One region of the Solibacillus kalamii genome, then DNA from elsewhere that is predicted to be linked to it. Evidence: a T-box and tRNA genes for the amino acid it is inferred to sense, from the RefSeq annotation. Region 1 holds a T-box; the other holds one or more tRNA genes.

What was found. A T-box is a leader RNA that pairs with one kind of tRNA and senses whether it is charged. The one in region 1 lies ahead of tyrS (tyrosine--tRNA ligase), so its partner is inferred to be a tRNA-Tyr.
Region 2: it encodes a tRNA-Tyr, which carries the amino acid that the T-box ahead of tyrS (tyrosine--tRNA ligase) is inferred to sense. The anticodon was not compared.

What each region holds. Positions count from the first base shown of each region.
Region 1 is NZ_NHNT01000015.1:24,348-32,874, forward strand. Features, by position in the region: gene rpsD (30S ribosomal protein S4) at 371-973, shown strand; gene CBM15_RS17220 (YjcZ family sporulation protein) at 1,144-1,305, shown strand; gene CBM15_RS17225 (Yip1 family protein) at 1,550-2,161, opposite strand; gene CBM15_RS17230 (substrate-binding domain-containing protein) at 2,259-3,431, opposite strand; gene tyrS (tyrosine--tRNA ligase) at 3,527-4,798, opposite strand; T-box leader at 4,871-5,078, opposite strand; gene CBM15_RS17240 (transglycosylase domain-containing protein) at 5,181-8,054, shown strand; gene CBM15_RS17245 (acetylornithine transaminase) at 8,107-8,527, opposite strand, start outside.
Region 2 is NZ_NHNT01000011.1:140,236-148,762, reverse strand. Features, by position in the region: gene CBM15_RS15180 (alpha/beta hydrolase) at 61-1,353, shown strand; tRNA gene CBM15_RS15175 (tRNA-Asn) at 1,514-1,589, shown strand; tRNA gene CBM15_RS15170 (tRNA-Glu) at 1,718-1,792, shown strand; tRNA gene CBM15_RS15165 (tRNA-Val) at 1,838-1,913, shown strand; tRNA gene CBM15_RS15160 (tRNA-Tyr) at 1,944-2,027, shown strand; tRNA gene CBM15_RS15155 (tRNA-Gln) at 2,041-2,115, shown strand; tRNA gene CBM15_RS15150 (tRNA-Lys) at 2,133-2,205, shown strand; gene rocF (arginase) at 2,393-3,295, shown strand; gene sigW (RNA polymerase sigma factor SigW) at 3,446-4,009, shown strand; gene CBM15_RS15135 (zf-HC2 domain-containing protein) at 4,023-4,637, shown strand; gene cdaA (diadenylate cyclase CdaA) at 4,847-5,683, shown strand; gene CBM15_RS15125 (CdaR family protein) at 5,676-6,692, shown strand; gene glmM (phosphoglucosamine mutase) at 6,776-8,128, shown strand.

The sequences.
Region 1 (8,527 bases):
CCAATTTGGATTGTTTTTTGAATATTAAAGTATTTTTCCGTTCTTATCTACTACCCGCTTTTGTGCTTAAATACCCACAAAACGATAAATTATTTTTATTTTTATTTACTTCATATTATATTCAAAAAGTAAAACACCTTTGTTGACGGATAGATAAAAAAAAGATACAATAGCCTTTGTGTAAAATGAATGCAGTAGTTGTATAACTTAAATGTAGTATTTTATTCCTTCTGTGTAGACAGAATGGTGTATTGTGTAACCCTTTCGGCTGCATGGGCGAAGATACATGAAAATAGAATACCGTTTAATGTCGGGTACAACTGGTTTTTTCTTTTACAACAAAAACCAATTTTAAGGAGGAGACACAATTATGTCTCGTTATACAGGTCCATCTTGGAAACTATCTCGTCGTCTTGGTATTTCATTAAGCGGCACAGGTAAAGAAATCGCAAAACGCCCTTACGCACCAGGTCAACACGGCCCGAACTCTCGTGGTAAAAAATCAGAGTACGGTCTACAATTAACTGAAAAGCAAAAATTACGTCATATGTATGGTATGACTGAACGTCAATTCAAAAACACTTACCTACGTGCTGGTAAATTACAAGGTGTACACGGTGAAAACTTCATGATTTTACTTGAAACTCGCCTTGACAACCTAGTTTACCGTTTAGGTTTAGCTCGCACTCGTCGTGCAGCTCGTCAATTAGTTAACCACGGTCACATCTTAGTTGATGGTAACCGCGTTGACATTCCATCTTACTCAGTAAAACCAGGTCAAACGATCTCTTTACGTGAGAAATCAGCTAACCTTTCAGTTGTTGCTGAATCAATCGAAGTAAACAGCTTCGTACCAGAATATTTATCATTCGATGCAGACTCTAAAGTAGGTACTTTCGTACGTTTACCAGAGCGCTCTGAATTATCTTCTGAAATCAACGAACAATTCATCGTAGAGTTCTACTCTCGTTAATCTTTCGAGCTTCAGATATATATTCGAATCAAACCATCAAGCCCTGTTTATCGGGTGCTTGGTGGTTTTTTATTTAGATTTATTTTCTGCAAAATTTTTTCAAAATTGTTCAATCGCCCCGATCAACCCTTCTTCGTTGAATAGGATAACGAGGAAAGGGGGTGAATATTATGGGTTACGGTTATGAAGGATATCAAAATCAAAACTATAATAACTACGGTGGTTACGGCTGTGGTGGTGGCGGTAACAGCGGCGGTAACAGCTTAACATTCGTTCTAATTGTTGTTCTATTCATTCTTTTAATTATTGTCGGTGCTACTTTCGCTTACTAATAACTCCGATTCCAAAGAAGGCTTATAGCTAGCCAGAAATAAATCCAACTACTTATTACTGCTTCTCGCCCTTAGGGTCACTTCCCCCAGTGACCCTTTTTATTTTGAATTTCATCGATTATTTATTCAGCTCTCCTGCTTGTAGACGTAAACTTTACACCCGCAAACAATAAAAAAAGATGCTGTACGCTATATAGCTGCAGCATCCTTTCTATTAACTCGTAACAATCCTTACTAAATACGCTTAAAACAAAAAGTAAGTTGCTCCTAGTACCGCAATTACTATAAACGAAGCAAAAAATGCTTTCCACTTAGATATACGGTGCACTTCCGAAATCCCTATAACTGTGATGACATATGTCCAAATACTGCTAATAATAATCAGTGTCCCACAAACAAATTGCAGAATCAAATCACCTAGTGATGTCTCCATATAGGAAATAGAGAAAAATGACTGTGGTGCGAATTGCATCCAGAACAGAAGAACCGGCAATATCCAAATATAAGGAATCATTGTCACACTGATCATGCGGAACATTTCTTTAAACTTCCCTGTACCACCGAATGCTTTTGCTGATAGTGTCAATACGCCTGCCGATAAAACTGTTGAAAGAAAATATAGTACTAAACTTAAAAGAAATGTTGAATAAACGATATCTCCCAGCGTATATTGCCCTGTAAATTCACTACCGATAAAGCTGACTAAATTACTAGCAAACACTCCGATAATACCAACGAAAATGAAATAAGATAACTTTTTAGTTGTTAACACATAACGAATAGTATCTCGGGGTTTAACAGCAATGCTTAATATTGCATGTCGATCATCGACTGTACCTGTTAATTGCTCACTCAAAATAACATCCCCCTAAAAATATGTATACAATCTATTATACTGATATTTTTAAGGTGATACAAAATTATTGCTTCTTTAGTAGCATACCAATCTTTTACTATTCGGCAGATTTAAGAGATACATAGCCCGCCTTTTCCACTAATGCCTGCCCTTCATCCGAGAGCACCCAATCAATCACCTGTTTAACATTTCCTGTTGGCTCGCCTGCTGTCACAATATAAAATTCAGAAGCAATTGGATACGCATTGTTGCGAATTGTTTCTCTTGTCGGTGCAACCCCATCGATTTCCAAAAGTTTAATTTCTTTATTTTTTACCATCTCATTTGAATAATAGCGGAAAGTATAACCGATTGCGTTTTTATAATTTTTATATTGGGACACTTCATTGATAATTCCGCCCATTCCTGTCGCTATATCTTCCGTTGGGGCTTCCATTAACGGTTTATCCCCCATAAGCCGTTGTAATGCTGTTTGTGATCCGCTGTCCTCAGGTCTTTGGAATGCACGGATCGCATCGTCTTGTCCGCCAACTTCAGACCAGTTTGTAATTTCCCCTGCATAGATTCCCTTAATTTGTTCGAGCGATAAACGATCGACTTTGTTTTTACTGTTCACGAAAAAGACAAATGCTTCTTTTCCAATAGGCGTCAAATGAAGTTTAATCCCCTGTTGTTCTGCCTGGTGAATTTGTGAATCGGATGGGCCCGCTACAAATATCATATTCGTATTACCAAAAATCAGGTTCGTATAGGCTTCGTGCGTCTGATTCACCATCACTTCACTCTTATAAGGATTATATTCTCTTTCAGGATAAAGGTGCTCTGTAATGGCTGCATACAATGGATACAAAGCCGTTGCACCATCCATCTTCGGTAAAGGTTCCTCTATTTTTAAACTCGGTTTCTTATCCAATTGCACTAATTTATTCTGATCTGTAAATGGCTCATATTGATAAATATTCACTTCCGCGTCAACAGTCGGTACCCTGCCATCGAACCATTTATAAATTGGTTGTATCGAGGTGATGACCAAAACAATTCCGGCAATTGACCAAAATATTTTTATACGCTTACTGTTTTTGTAAAATACATCAAAAATCACAAGGACAAAACCAATATATAAAATGACCGCAGCAGAAACTACTAACGGTATATAATGAATCTTGCCGCTAAATGCTACAAAAAATAACAATATGAAAGTGAAAAAGCAAACCGTCAGTAAGACAAAAATCGAAATGACAATTTTCCCTAAATAAGATTTATTTTCCATACTTCCACCCCTCTCCCCTATACGTTCTTTATGAAACGAAATATTCCTTTTAAAAAAACGTCCTGGAAAACTACTTCCCAAGACGTTTAATTTAATTAAGCAAATTTCACCATATGGTATTTTTTCTTACCGCGACGAATAATGGCAAAGGCGTCTTCCAAACGGTCCTTCGCATCGATTACATATTCCAGATCCGTAATTTTTTCTCCGTTCACGCTAATTGCACCGTTCGTAACATCTTCACGCGCCTGACGCTTTGATGAAGAAATTCCTGCTTCTACGATTAACTCCACGATATTTTTGTCTTCTTTCGCCACTTCTACAGAAGGTACACCAGAGAAGGCTACTTTCATTTCCTCCACTGACAATGCTTTTAAGTCACCGGAGAATAATGCTTTTGTAATACGCTCTGCGGCTTCCAGACCTTCCTCACCGTGGATCAGACGTGTCATTTCTTCAGCCAACGCTTTTTGCGCTTTACGTAAATGCGGCTCTTCTTCAACACTTACTGCAAGGCCTTCAATTTCTTCACGTGTCAGGAATGTGAAGATTTTTAAGTATTTCACAACATCTGCATCCGCAGTATTGATCCAGAACTGGTAAAACTCGTATGGAGATGTTTTCGCAGCATCGAGCCATACAGCGCCGCCCGCTGTTTTACCGAATTTTGTACCATCCGCTTTTGTTACAAGAGGAATTGTAATACCGAACGCTTTCGCATTTTCATCATGCGTTTTACGAATCATTTCCAATCCTGTTGTAATATTGCCCCACTGATCCGAACCACCTACTTGAATTCGAACGTTGTGATGATCGTATAAATGATTGAAGTCAATACCTTGGATTAATGTGTAAGCAAATTCAGTAAATGAAATACCTGAATCCAGGCGTGACGCAACTGTATCTTTATTTAAGATGTAGTTTACATTGATCAGTTTCCCATAATCACGAAGGAAATCGATTAATGTCATTGGACCTACCCAATCATTATTGTTTACAAGAACAGCTCCATTTGCAGCATCCGATGAAAAGTCGAATAAGCGCTCCATTTGCTTTTTAAGACCCTGCACATTTTTATCGATCTGGTCCATCGTCTGTAATTGACGCTCTTCTGAACGGCCAGATGGATCCCCAACTGTACCTGTAGCTCCACCAACTAATAAAATCGGTGTATGACCTGCTTTTTGGAAACGGCGTAACGTAAGCAATGGCACGATATGTCCGATATGCATCGAATCCGCTGTCGGGTCAACACCTACATACAGGGAAACCTTCTCTTCGTTTAATAACTTTTCCATACCTTCCGCGTCTGTTTGCTGGTATAACAATCCGCGCCATTCCAAGTCTTGCAGTAATTCGTTTGTCATTTATTTTCTCTCCTTTTACATGATACGTCATTTACTTGTAAGGAAATAAAAAAGTCCCTACACGCAAATGCATGCAGGGACGTCAAATTTTTATTTAACGCGGTACCACCCGGCTTGAAGAAATTTAAATCTCTTTCTTCCACTTTAAGCGTCTATAACGTGACGATCCGTTCAGGCTCCAAGTACGTAATTCATAAATGCGCTATGTCTAGCTTTCACCAACCGCTAGCTCTCTATGCAGGGAACACATTTATTACTGCAAACTCTTCGTTGCCTGAAATTTATATTTTCTATTCTACCTAGAAAATAGTTGATGTCAATATTTATATTCGTTTATATATCAAATATGCTATAATAAACAAGATTTTAGGAGGTCGATGATGTGAAACAATGGCTTGAAAAATTAAATAAAAAAATCGAAATCCTTGCTTCTTCAGAAAGAATGCGCTTCGTCAGAATTGGAGGCGGTGTATTCTGGAATTTAACTTTACTGGCTATTATTTTTATAGCTGCGACACTGTTGTTTGTCGGAGGTGTAGGCGCAGGTTACTTCGCATCATTAACAAAGGATGAACCTTTGCGATCGAAAGAAGAGATGCGCGAACAAATTTTCAGCTATGAAGAAACAAGTGAACTTTATTTTGCGAACGATATTTACATAGGAAAGATCAGAACTGATTTAGATCGACGTGAAACATCGCTAGCTAATATATCCCCATCCTTAATTAATGCTGTTCTTGCTACAGAGGATGAATATTTCCGTGAGCACACCGGCATTGTGCCGAAAGCGGTATTACGTGGATTACTGCAAGACGTATCCAACTCGTCTACACAGACAGGTGGCTCTACCCTAACACAGCAATTAATAAAAAACCAAATATTAACGAATGAAGTTTCTTATGAACGTAAAGCGAAGGAAATTTTACTTGCGTACCGTTTGGAACATTTTATGACAAAAGAAGAAATACTCGAAGCCTATTTAAATATCATCCCGTATGGCCGAAATTCTTCAGGTCGTAACATTGCCGGTATCGAAACGGCTGCACAGGGGATTTTTAGTGTGTCCGCATCTAAATTAAATTTACCGCAGGCAGCTTATATTGCCGGTATCCCTCAGGCACCTTTCACATACACGCCTTTCACAAATAAAGGTGAGCAAAAAAGTGCGGAAGGGATGCAGCCAGGTATTGACCGTATGAAAACGGTTCTTTATCGTATGCAGGAAGCAGGCTATATTACGAAGAAAGAATATGACGAAGCAATTGCCTATGATATTTCGAAAGACTTCAAAGGATATGAAATCCGTCCGGAAGAAAAATATCCTTGGTTAACAGCAGAGCTTGAGCTGCGTTCAAAAGAAATTTTCGCGAAAATACTTGCCGAAAAAGACGGCATTGACCCGGACCGTTTAAAAGAAGAAGAGAACTTAAATGAAAAATATACAATACTGGCAGACCGTACAATACGTTCAGGCGGTTACCGTATTTACTCAACGATTAATAAAGACATGTATGATGCCATGAAAAAAGTGACGGAAGAATTCACTTTATACGGACAAACATACAAGAAAAAAGAAAAAGATCCTGAAACAGGCGAAGAAATCGAAGTGGATGTTCCCGTACAAACAGGAAGTATGGTAATCGAAAACAAAACGGGCCGTATTTTAAGTTTTGTTGGCGGGCGTGACCATGAAATTGAACAATTGAATCATGCGACACAAGCTTACCGTTCAAACGGTTCAACGATGAAACCGTTACTTGCCTATGCACCAGCGCTTGATTACGGTGTCATTGGTGCAGGAAGCCCTGTAGTGGATGTGAAATTCAAACGTAGTTATGACAACTATGAACCCGTCAACTATATTCCAACACAGGAACTAGGAATTATTCCAGCACGACAAGCAGTTGCATCATCACAAAACTTAGCAGTACTGCGTTTGTATGATTCAATTTTAGATCGTCGTCCAGCAACCTATTTGGAAAAAATGGGCTTCTCAAAGTTGACTGAAGGAGATTATGTCAATCTTTCTACATCTATTGGCGGGATCACTCACGGGGCAACTGTCGAAGAAAATACAAATGCCTATACAACCTTTGCAAATAACGGACAATTTAACGATGCCTACATGATTGAACGCATTGAAGATCTGGATGGCAATATTATTTATGAACATGAAGCTACTCCAGTTGATGTATTTGCACCGGAAACTGCCTATATGATGACTGATATGCTACGAGGTGTTATGAAGCAAGGTGGTACCGCAACATTGGCGAAGAGCCAATTGAAATTCTCATCTGACTTTGCCGCAAAGACAGGGACTACACAGGACCATAAAGATGTTTGGCTAGTAGGATACAATCCGAATATTTCTGTTGGCGTTTGGTTAGGTTATGACCAGCCACGCACACTTTATGCATTTAATAACCGTTACCAGCATCCAAGTCAGCGTGTAAACCGGTTATGGGCTAATTACCTGAATACGCTTTATGACATTGACCCGGAATTAGTCGGTACGAAAGAAACTTTCAAAAAACCTGAAGGCGTTGTAACACGATCATTTTGCGGCATTTCAGGTCTGGCACCTTCTACTTCATGTGCCAATGCCGGTTTAGTTACGTCAGATTTATTTAATAAAAATGTATTTTTACCGTCTCAGCCGGATGACAGCTTTGTATCTTCTACATCGGTTGTTATCAACGGCAACACATATGCCGCATTACCGAATACACCTACTGAATTTGTCCAAATGAGCGGATTCGGATTAAATCAGGCATTTGTTGACCGTATGTTAGGCAGACTGGGTGGTGACGCATCGAAATTATTGTCATTCACATCAGGTAAAGGTGTTGTAACCGGTGCACCATTCTCGGCAGACAGTGCACCACCGCAACCTGTTTATGCTACATTGGCAAACGGTTCACTTTCGTGGACAGCCTCTTCATCAAATGATGTCGTCGGCTATCGTGTTTATAGTGTTACCGATCAAGGAAGATCGCTCGTACGCTCATTAAAATCTTATGAAGGGTACCGGGTATCTGTTTCACCAGGTGTTCGCTACATCGTCGTAGCAGTTGATATTACAGGATTGGAATCAGGCTATTCGAACGAAGTTGGAGAAGTTGTCGAAACGGCTCCACCGGAAACGGAAGATGAGGAAAATGTTGTACCTGGAGAGGTAATTGAAGAACCCGAAGAGCCCGAAGATCTTGACGAAATTGAAGTTGACGTTGATCCTGTCGAACCATCAGGAGAATAACAAAAAAATCTCACCAACTAGTAAAAATAGTTGGTGAGATTTTTTAATGTAATTAAATTGATACCTGTTCCTCTTTTAATACACCTTTTAATAAATTGACCGCTTCATCAATTTCTTGTTCGCTAACTGTTAAAGGCGGTAATAGACGAATCACTTTCGGTCCGGCTGCAACCGTTAATAGACCGGCTTCATCCAATGCGGCAACATAAGGTGCGACATCTTCGCCACCGAGACTTAACCCCAGCATTAACCCTTTACCTTGAACCGAATATTTTTCTTCCGGAAATGCTTCTTCCAGTTTATTTACAAAGTACGCTGATTTTTGTTTCACATTATCCAAAAAGGCATCATTGAATATTTGATCGATAACTGTTTGCGCAACGGCAACGCCCAATGGATTTCCGCCGAACGTCGTACCGTGTGTCCCTGCACTAAACGTGTTAAAGAGCTTTTCTGTCCCAAGTATCCCCCCA
Region 2 (8,527 bases), on a different contig from region 1:
TGAAACTTTTTCCTATTCTAACCGTAAAGGAAATTAAGACAGAATGGGGAGGAGAAAGCCATGCGAAACATTGCTTATAGTTTAGCTATTGTATTACTGTTGTCAGCTTGTAATAGTGAAAGTACGGGTGATAACTCAACAGTGGAAGAACAGACGAAGCAGGAGGTTGTGCAGGTGGATGAAGCATTAATAGGAAAATGGCAGGGGATGATTGAAATTCCTCAGTCACCTCTTGAAATTATTTTAAATTTGGAGGAGGCAAGTGGAAATATTTCTGTACCAGTCCAAGGAATCACTGAATTCGCATTTGAATCAATTGAATATAATGGCTCGGATGCGGTCATTACTATTAACATAGCCGAATCTTTAATAAAGATTGCAGGAACTCTGAAAAACGAAACTATAGAAGGAACGTTTACGCAAAACGGACATTCCTATCCTATTACGTTAAAGCCATATACAGAAACGCCTGTTACGTATAAAGAGCTATTGATTCCTGTTGCCGGCGGAGAGCTTAAAGCAGCGTTACAGATGCCTGATAAACCTACGGGAGAGCTAGTCATAATACATGCAGGGTCAGGTCCTACAAATAAAGACGGTAACACAATAGGGGCTGGTGCGAATAATAGCTTAAAAATGATTGCAGAGAGCTTAGCGGAGAAAGGGATTGCTTCTATTCGTTTCGATAAGCGTGGAATTGGTGATAATACGGCACTTATTAAAAAGGAAGATGATTTAACATTTGATCTGTATGTTGAGGATGTTCAGGCAATTGTAGACTATGCTAAAAACGATGACCGCTTTAATGAAATTCATTTACTAGGTCACAGTGAAGGTGCTTTAATAATGACGGTTGCCGCTCAACAAAATGATATAGCATCACTTATTTCGATTGCAGGGATTGGCAGACCGGCTGATGAAGTTTTAATGGAACAATTGTCAGGAAGCTTACCTCCGAATTTATTAGTGGAATCCGAAAAAGCATTGCAGCAATTAAAAGCTGGTAAAAAGGTAGAGACAGTATCTGAACAGCTCCAATCACTATTTAGGCTATCTGTTCAACCATATATGATTTCATGGCTTAAATACGATCCACAACAAGAAATTAGCAATGTTAATGTTCCGGTTATCATTCTTCAAGGGAGAAAAGATATTCAAGTAACCGAAACAGATGCAGAAAACTTATATGCAGCAAATGATCAGGCGATAATACATTATTTCAGTAAGATGAATCATGTGTTAAAAGAAATAGAAGGCGACCGAGAACAAAATATTGCGAGCTATTCCAATCCCGATTTACCACTCGCAAATGGCTTAATCGATGAAATTGTCGAGTTTATAAAGCGGTATTAGAAAACAATAATTCATTATAATGAGGCATTTCTAATGGAAGAAAAGCCTAAAAAATAAAATGTTCAAATTATTTCAAAAAACTACTTGTATAAATTTTAAACGTTGCTATAATAATAAATGTAAGAAAGATGGCTTGTACATCACTGTATAATAGTAGCGTTCCGAAGTAGCTCAGTTGGTAGAGCATCCGGCTGTTAACCGGCAGGTCGCAGGTTCGAGTCCTGCCTTCGGAGCCATTTTTTTTGCCTTTTTACTATTACAAAATAAGCAATAAAACTTTTTCGGAAAAGTTTTAAAAAAAGGCTTGCACTATATAGAAAATGATGATATTATAAATCTTGTCTTCAAGAGAACAACTTATAACGGCCCGTTGGTCAAGTGGTTAAGACACCGCCCTTTCACGGCGGTAACACGGGTTCGAATCCCGTACGGGTCACCATTTAAGGCTTCATAAAAAAATAAAGCAGTAACACTTGTTATGTATGGAGGATTAGCTCAGCTGGGAGAGCACCTGCCTTACAAGCAGGGGGTCGGCGGTTCGAGCCCGTCATCCTCCACCATTCAACTTTAACAGTGTTGCATCATTTGTCGGAGGGGTAGCGAAGTGGCTAAACGCGGCGGACTGTAAATCCGCTCCTTAGGGTTCGGCGGTTCGAATCCGTCCCCCTCCACCATCTATAAAATGTTTGGGGTATAGCCAAGCGGTAAGGCAACGGATTTTGATTCCGTCATGCCCTGGTTCGAATCCAGGTACCCCAGCCATTTTTTTTATTTTTTATGAGCCATTAGCTCAGTTGGTAGAGCATCTGACTTTTAATCAGAGGGTCGAAGGTTCGAGTCCTTCATGGCTCACTTTTATTTTATAAACTTAGAAGTGTACTTAAATATCAAATAACAATCCTTTACTTATTTATAAGTAAAGGATTTTTTGCGTATAAAAAGGGAAAATCGTTTAGTTGCTCGAAATTTCTATAGGAGGATGAGCGGAGAATAGAATAGAATAGAAAAACTACATGACATGTTAGGGGATGCAGAAATGATGAATAAGAAAATTTCAATCGTAGGGGTACCTTGTGATTATGGGCAACAGCGCCGTGGGGTGGATATGGGACCGAGTGCAATTCGGTATGCGGGGTTGCAGCAACGTTTGACTAATCTTGGATATGAAGTTGAGGATGAAGGGAATATTCAAGTAATTGAAGGGGATGCAGCTGCACAGAAAGATGAAAAGCTGCTTAATCTGGAAGAAGTAATTAAGGTCAATACAGCGCTTGCCGAAAAAGTATTTAACGTCGTAAAAAAGGATTACATACCGCTTGTTTTAGGAGGCGACCATAGTATTGCAATTGGTACATTGGCTGGCCTATCGATGAAATATAAGAATCAGGGCGTGATCTGGTTTGATGCTCATGCAGATTTAAATACACCGGAAACGACACCATCGGGAAATATTCATGGAATGCCGCTAGCAACAAGTATTGGACTAGGTCATCAAAGGCTAACGTCAATTTTACATGCAGAACCTAAAATTAAAGCCGAAAACATTGTTATAATTGGGGGACGTTCTATCGATGAAGGTGAACGGGAACTTATTAAGACACGAGGCATTAAAATATACACAATGCACGAAATTGATCGGCTTGGAATGACGTATGTAATGGAAGAAACGCTAAAATACTTTAAGCAATTGCAAATAGACGGCCTTCATTTATCACTTGATTTAGATGCATTAGATCCTTTATATACTCCTGGAGTGGGGACACCGGTAGCAGGTGGGATCACTTACAGAGAAAGTCATTTAGCGATGGAAATGATACAGGAATCCGGATTAATGACATCAGCAGAGTTTGTAGAAGTGAATCCTATATTAGATGAGAGAAATAAAACAGCAGATGTAGCGGTTGCATTAATTGGCTCTTTATTTGGCGAAACTTTAGTATGATAATTACGAAAAAATTCGATTGGTCGTTATGAAGTTTGTTATAATAAGGGCACATATTTATGAGTGGGAAAATATTTTTATAGAAAGTGAAACCATTTAATAAGCAATCCGTATATATAGAACAGCTGAAAAGGTGGAGAGGAAAGACAAATGGATGCGTTAGTTAATAAAAGAATAAAGCAAGTGCTTAAAGGTGACCAAAACGCATATGCCGACATCGTTAACCTCTACCAGCACAAGCTGTATCAAGTGTGCTATCGAATGCTTGGCAATAAACAGGAAGCAGAAGATATCGCACAGGAGGCATTCATACGTGCCTATATTAATTTACATTCGTATGATCAAAATCGAAAATTTTCAACATGGCTTTACCGGATCGGAACAAATCTTTGCATTGACCGAATTCGTAAAAAGAAGCCCGATTATTATTTAGATGCGGAGGTAGCCGGGACAGAAGGGCTGGATATGTATTCTCAAATTGCCGCAGATGAGCAGTTGCCGGAAGAGGCCGTTGAGCAGATGGAGCTTCAGGACCGTATACAATATGAAATTAGCCGCCTTCCAGACAAGTATCGATCGGTCATTGTTTTAAAATATATAGAAGAACTGTCCCTTCAGGAAATTAGCGAAATTTTGGATATGCCTTTAGGAACAGTTAAAACGCGGATTCACCGTGGCCGTGAAGCGTTAAGAAAGCAGTTAAACAATTTGTAGGAGGAAGATACGCATGAAAACGTGTGCATCAGAATTCGTGGATTATATGCACGAATATTTAGATGGTGATATTAGTCGTGAGCATGAACAATTATTGAAGCAGCATTTACAAACATGCCCTGATTGCCAACAACATATGCATGAATTAAGTGACACGGTTGCGTTTATCAAGAGTGCAGCACATATTACTGCCCCTCCGCGCTTTGAGGATCAAGTGATAAGTCGTTTACCGAAACGCAAAAGTTCTGCCGGCATCAAACGTTGGTTCCGTCAGCATCCTGTACTTGTAGCTGCAGCAGTATTCTTTTTATGTATGAGTGCCACATTGTTAGGCAGCTTCCCGAATGATGATCAATTCTCTGTGACAAAACAGCCTAATTTAGTTGTTGAGGGGCAAACGGTAACAGTGCCTGACGGTCAAGTTGTAAAAGGTGACATCGTTGTGAAAAATGGCGATATTATTGTCGAAGGGGAAGTGGACGGCAATATTACAGTTATCAATGGCAACTATATGGCATCTACGGCAGTCGTTACAGGGCAAGTAGAGGAAATCGATGAAATGTTCGAATGGCTTTGGTACAAAATTAAAGACGGCTTCAATAAAGCAATCACTGTCTTTGATGAGTAACATCGGACAATTGTCACTAAGACAATTACAATAAGAAATAATATTTTTCTTAATAAATCGGAACTTTTCTCAAAAAAAAGCCGTTCTAGTATAGAAAGAAAAGTCTACTCGCTCGGGTAGACTTTTTTCTGTTAGGAAAGTTAATCCCTGACAGAATTGTGCTATACTAAAAACAATATGGATTAGCAAGTAAAGGTGGGGGATGCCACATGCAAATAATTGAACAATTTACAGACATTGCTGCTGTAGATATGATTTTTAAAGTACTGGACGTACTGCTCGTATGGTACGTAGTTTATAAAGCATTGACCCTCATTAAAGGAACGAAAGCCGTTCAATTATTAAAAGGGTTATTAATTGTTGTGTTAGCGAAATTTGCTACCTACGTTTTCGGTTTAGACACCCTTGATTGGTTACTGCAAGAAGTAATTGATTGGGGTTTCTTAGCCATTATTATAATATTCCAGCCGGAAATTCGCCGGGCCCTTGAGCAGATCGGGCGAGGGAAGATTTTCCAACGCACTAATAACCAGCAAGAAGATGAACAGACACGCTTAGTCGAAGCGATGAAAAAATCCGTAAGTTATATGGCAAAGCGCCGAATTGGAGCACTTATTTCAATCGAAAAAGATACAGGCTTAAATGAATATGTAGAAACAGGCATTAAGATGGATGCTGCAATTTCTTCTGAATTAATGATTAATATTTTCATCCCAAATACACCGCTTCATGACGGGGCCGTAATTATACAGAAAAACCAAATTGCCGCTTCAGCGTGTTATTTACCATTGTCGGAAAGCGCATTTATTTCTAAAGAATTAGGTACACGTCACCGAGCTGCACTTGGGTTAAGTGAAGTAACAGATGCAATTACAATTGTTGTATCCGAAGAAACAGGTGCGATTAGTATAACAGCTAACGGTAATTTACACCGTAATCTCACTATTAAAGAATTTGAAGAATTACTGCGTAAACTGTGGTTTGGTCCTGAGCAAGATTCTAACTTAGCATCTAAGTGGACTTGGGGAGGGAAAAAGAATGGATAAGGTATTTGATAGCTCATGGATGCTCCGTTTAACCGCTTTGTTTTTAGCGGTTGCACTTTTCCTGTATATTCAAACAGAAGAAAAACGTGAAACGGAATCGAGCTCATCCAATGAAACAGATGTCATTACAAATGTGCCATTGGAAGTTTACTATGATTCTGATAATTTATTTGTGACAGGGCTCCCTGAAACGGTCGATGTGAAAATTTCAGGGCCGAAACAAATTGTAATGAAAACAAAGCTGGAAAAGGATTTCAAACTCTTTGTCGATTTAAACTCATTGTTAATTGGTGAGCATAGCGTTACAATACATCAAGAAAACTTTTCCGAAAAACTGGATGTATCAATTGAGCCAAGAATAATTAATGTAACAATAGAGGAAAAGGTTACTGAACAGTTTCGTGTAGAGCCGGAAATGAATAACCGCCTTTTAGCAGAGAACTTTGTACTGAACGAGATGACGGCAGAACCGTCAAAAGTAGCGGTAACAGGAGCTAAGAGTGTCATTGATAACATAAGTTATGTAAAGGCGACGGTTTCAGGCGAGAAAGATGTGAATAAGTCATTTGAGCAGGAAGCGGCTGTAAAGGTACTCGACCGTGATCTGAATAAGCTCGATGTCAGCATTAATCCGGATAAGGTCAATGTAAAAGTAGAAATTAATGAATATAGTAGAGAAGTCCCGATTAAGATCAACGAAATTGGGGAACCAGTAGAGGGGCTTAAAATTGACAGTTTATCCCCAGAAAAATCTAACATAACGGTATATGGTTCTAAATCTGTAGTGGATACATTAAAAGAAGTGGTCGTCGATGTCGATCTTTCAAAAATAAAAAAATCCGGTCCGTACGATTTAAAGATTGAGCTTCCAACAGGTGCTACCAAGTTATCTCAAGATAAACTAACGGTACGTGCTAGTGTGAGTGGAGAGCCAGTTCGTGAACAGGATAATAAAAGTGAAGCAGATAAAGATGCAGATACAAATGTTGAAGATACAGATGGAAACTAGCTATCAATAAAACAAGCAATCCACTTTATGTGGTAAATTTAAAAACGTATGGTATTTCAAGCGTTGAAGGAGAGAAAAAGTAAATGGGTAAATATTTCGGAACAGATGGCGTTCGCGGTGTCGCAAATAGTGAACTAACACCAGAGTTGGCATTTAAACTAGGCCGTATTGGCGGCTATGTGCTGACGAAGGATGCTAAAGATCGCCCGAAAGTGTTAATTGGACGCGATACACGTATATCTGGGGAAATGTTGGAAGGTGCACTTGTTGCGGGTCTTCTTTCAATTGGAGCAGAAGTTATGCGTTTAGGTGTAATTAGTACACCGGGTGTTGCGTATCTTACACGTGTCATGAATGCTGAAGCGGGTGTTATGATCTCGGCATCTCACAATCCTGTTGCAGATAACGGCATTAAATTTTTCGGTCCAGACGGCTTTAAATTAACAGATGCACAAGAAGAAGAGATTGAACGTATTCTTGATGCAGAAGAAGATACATTACCACGTCCAGTAGGTGCTGCTGTTGGTTCAGTAACAGACTACTTTGAAGGTGGACAAAAATATATTTCATACTTAAAACAAACAGTAGAAGAAGATTTTGAAGGGTTACATGTGGCGTTAGACTGTGCGCATGGTGCGACTTCTTCTCTAGCAACACATTTATTCGCAGATTTAGAGGCAGATATTTCAACGATGGGTGCTTCACCGGATGGACTGAACATCAATGAAGGTGTCGGTTCAACACATCCTGAAAAGTTAGCGGCATTTGTCACGGAGCGCGGGGCGGATGTTGGTTTAGCATTTGATGGAGATGGAGACCGTTTAATCGCTGTAGATGAAAACGGTACGATTGTTGACGGCGACCAAATTATGTTCATCATCGGGAAATATTTACAAGCGAAAGGTCGTTTAAACAAAGGCACGATAGTTTCGACGGTTATGAGTAATATGGGCTTCTACAAAGCGCTTGAAGAAAACGAAATGACAAGTGTAAAGACAGCGGTTGGTGACCGCTATGTTGTGGAAGAAATGCGTGCAAATGATTATAACTTAGGTGGCGAGCAATCAGGTCACATCGTGTTTTTAGATTACAATACAACAGGCGACGGTCTGCTTACAGGTATTCAGTTAGTGAATATTATGAAAGCAACAGGCAAAAAGCTTTCTGAACTTGCAGGGGAAATGACAATTTACCCGCAAAAATTAGTAAACGTACGTGTAACAGATAAACATGCAGTAACTCAAAATGAAAAGGTGGCAGCTGTCATCGCTGAAGTAGAAGCGGAAATGGCCGGCAATGGTCGTGTATTAGTACGCCCTTCAGGTACAGAGCCTTTAGTGCGTGTTATGGTAGAAGCAGCTTCTGAAGAGGCTTGTGAAAATTATGTTGTACGCATTGCAGAGGTAGTACGTACAGAAATGGGTTTAGCTGAATAAATTTTAAAACGGCACCGGGAGTAATGGAAACATTGCTTCCGGTGTTTTTTTGTGGGCACGTTTTTAATGGCAGCATGCGGATGTTCTAATATCCGGTTTAGAAGATCTAATATAACTGAAAGAGTTCTAATAAAATGCTGTTCTTCTAATAAAAGTGCCCGATGTTCTAATATGTAGTTTAAGTTTTCAAATACCCATGTCGAATGTTCTAATATCGACTGCCACTCTTCTAAAATCTCATCCAACTGTTCTAATAAAACGACTCAAGATTAAATCTAAACAACACAAAACCGGTTTTTACCTCTTAAACCCAGTTATAAATTTAACCATTCAAAAGAATACTTAAACTGTTCAAGCATCCGGCTAAAACGTTCTAAAAATGCCTACACTTGTTCTAAT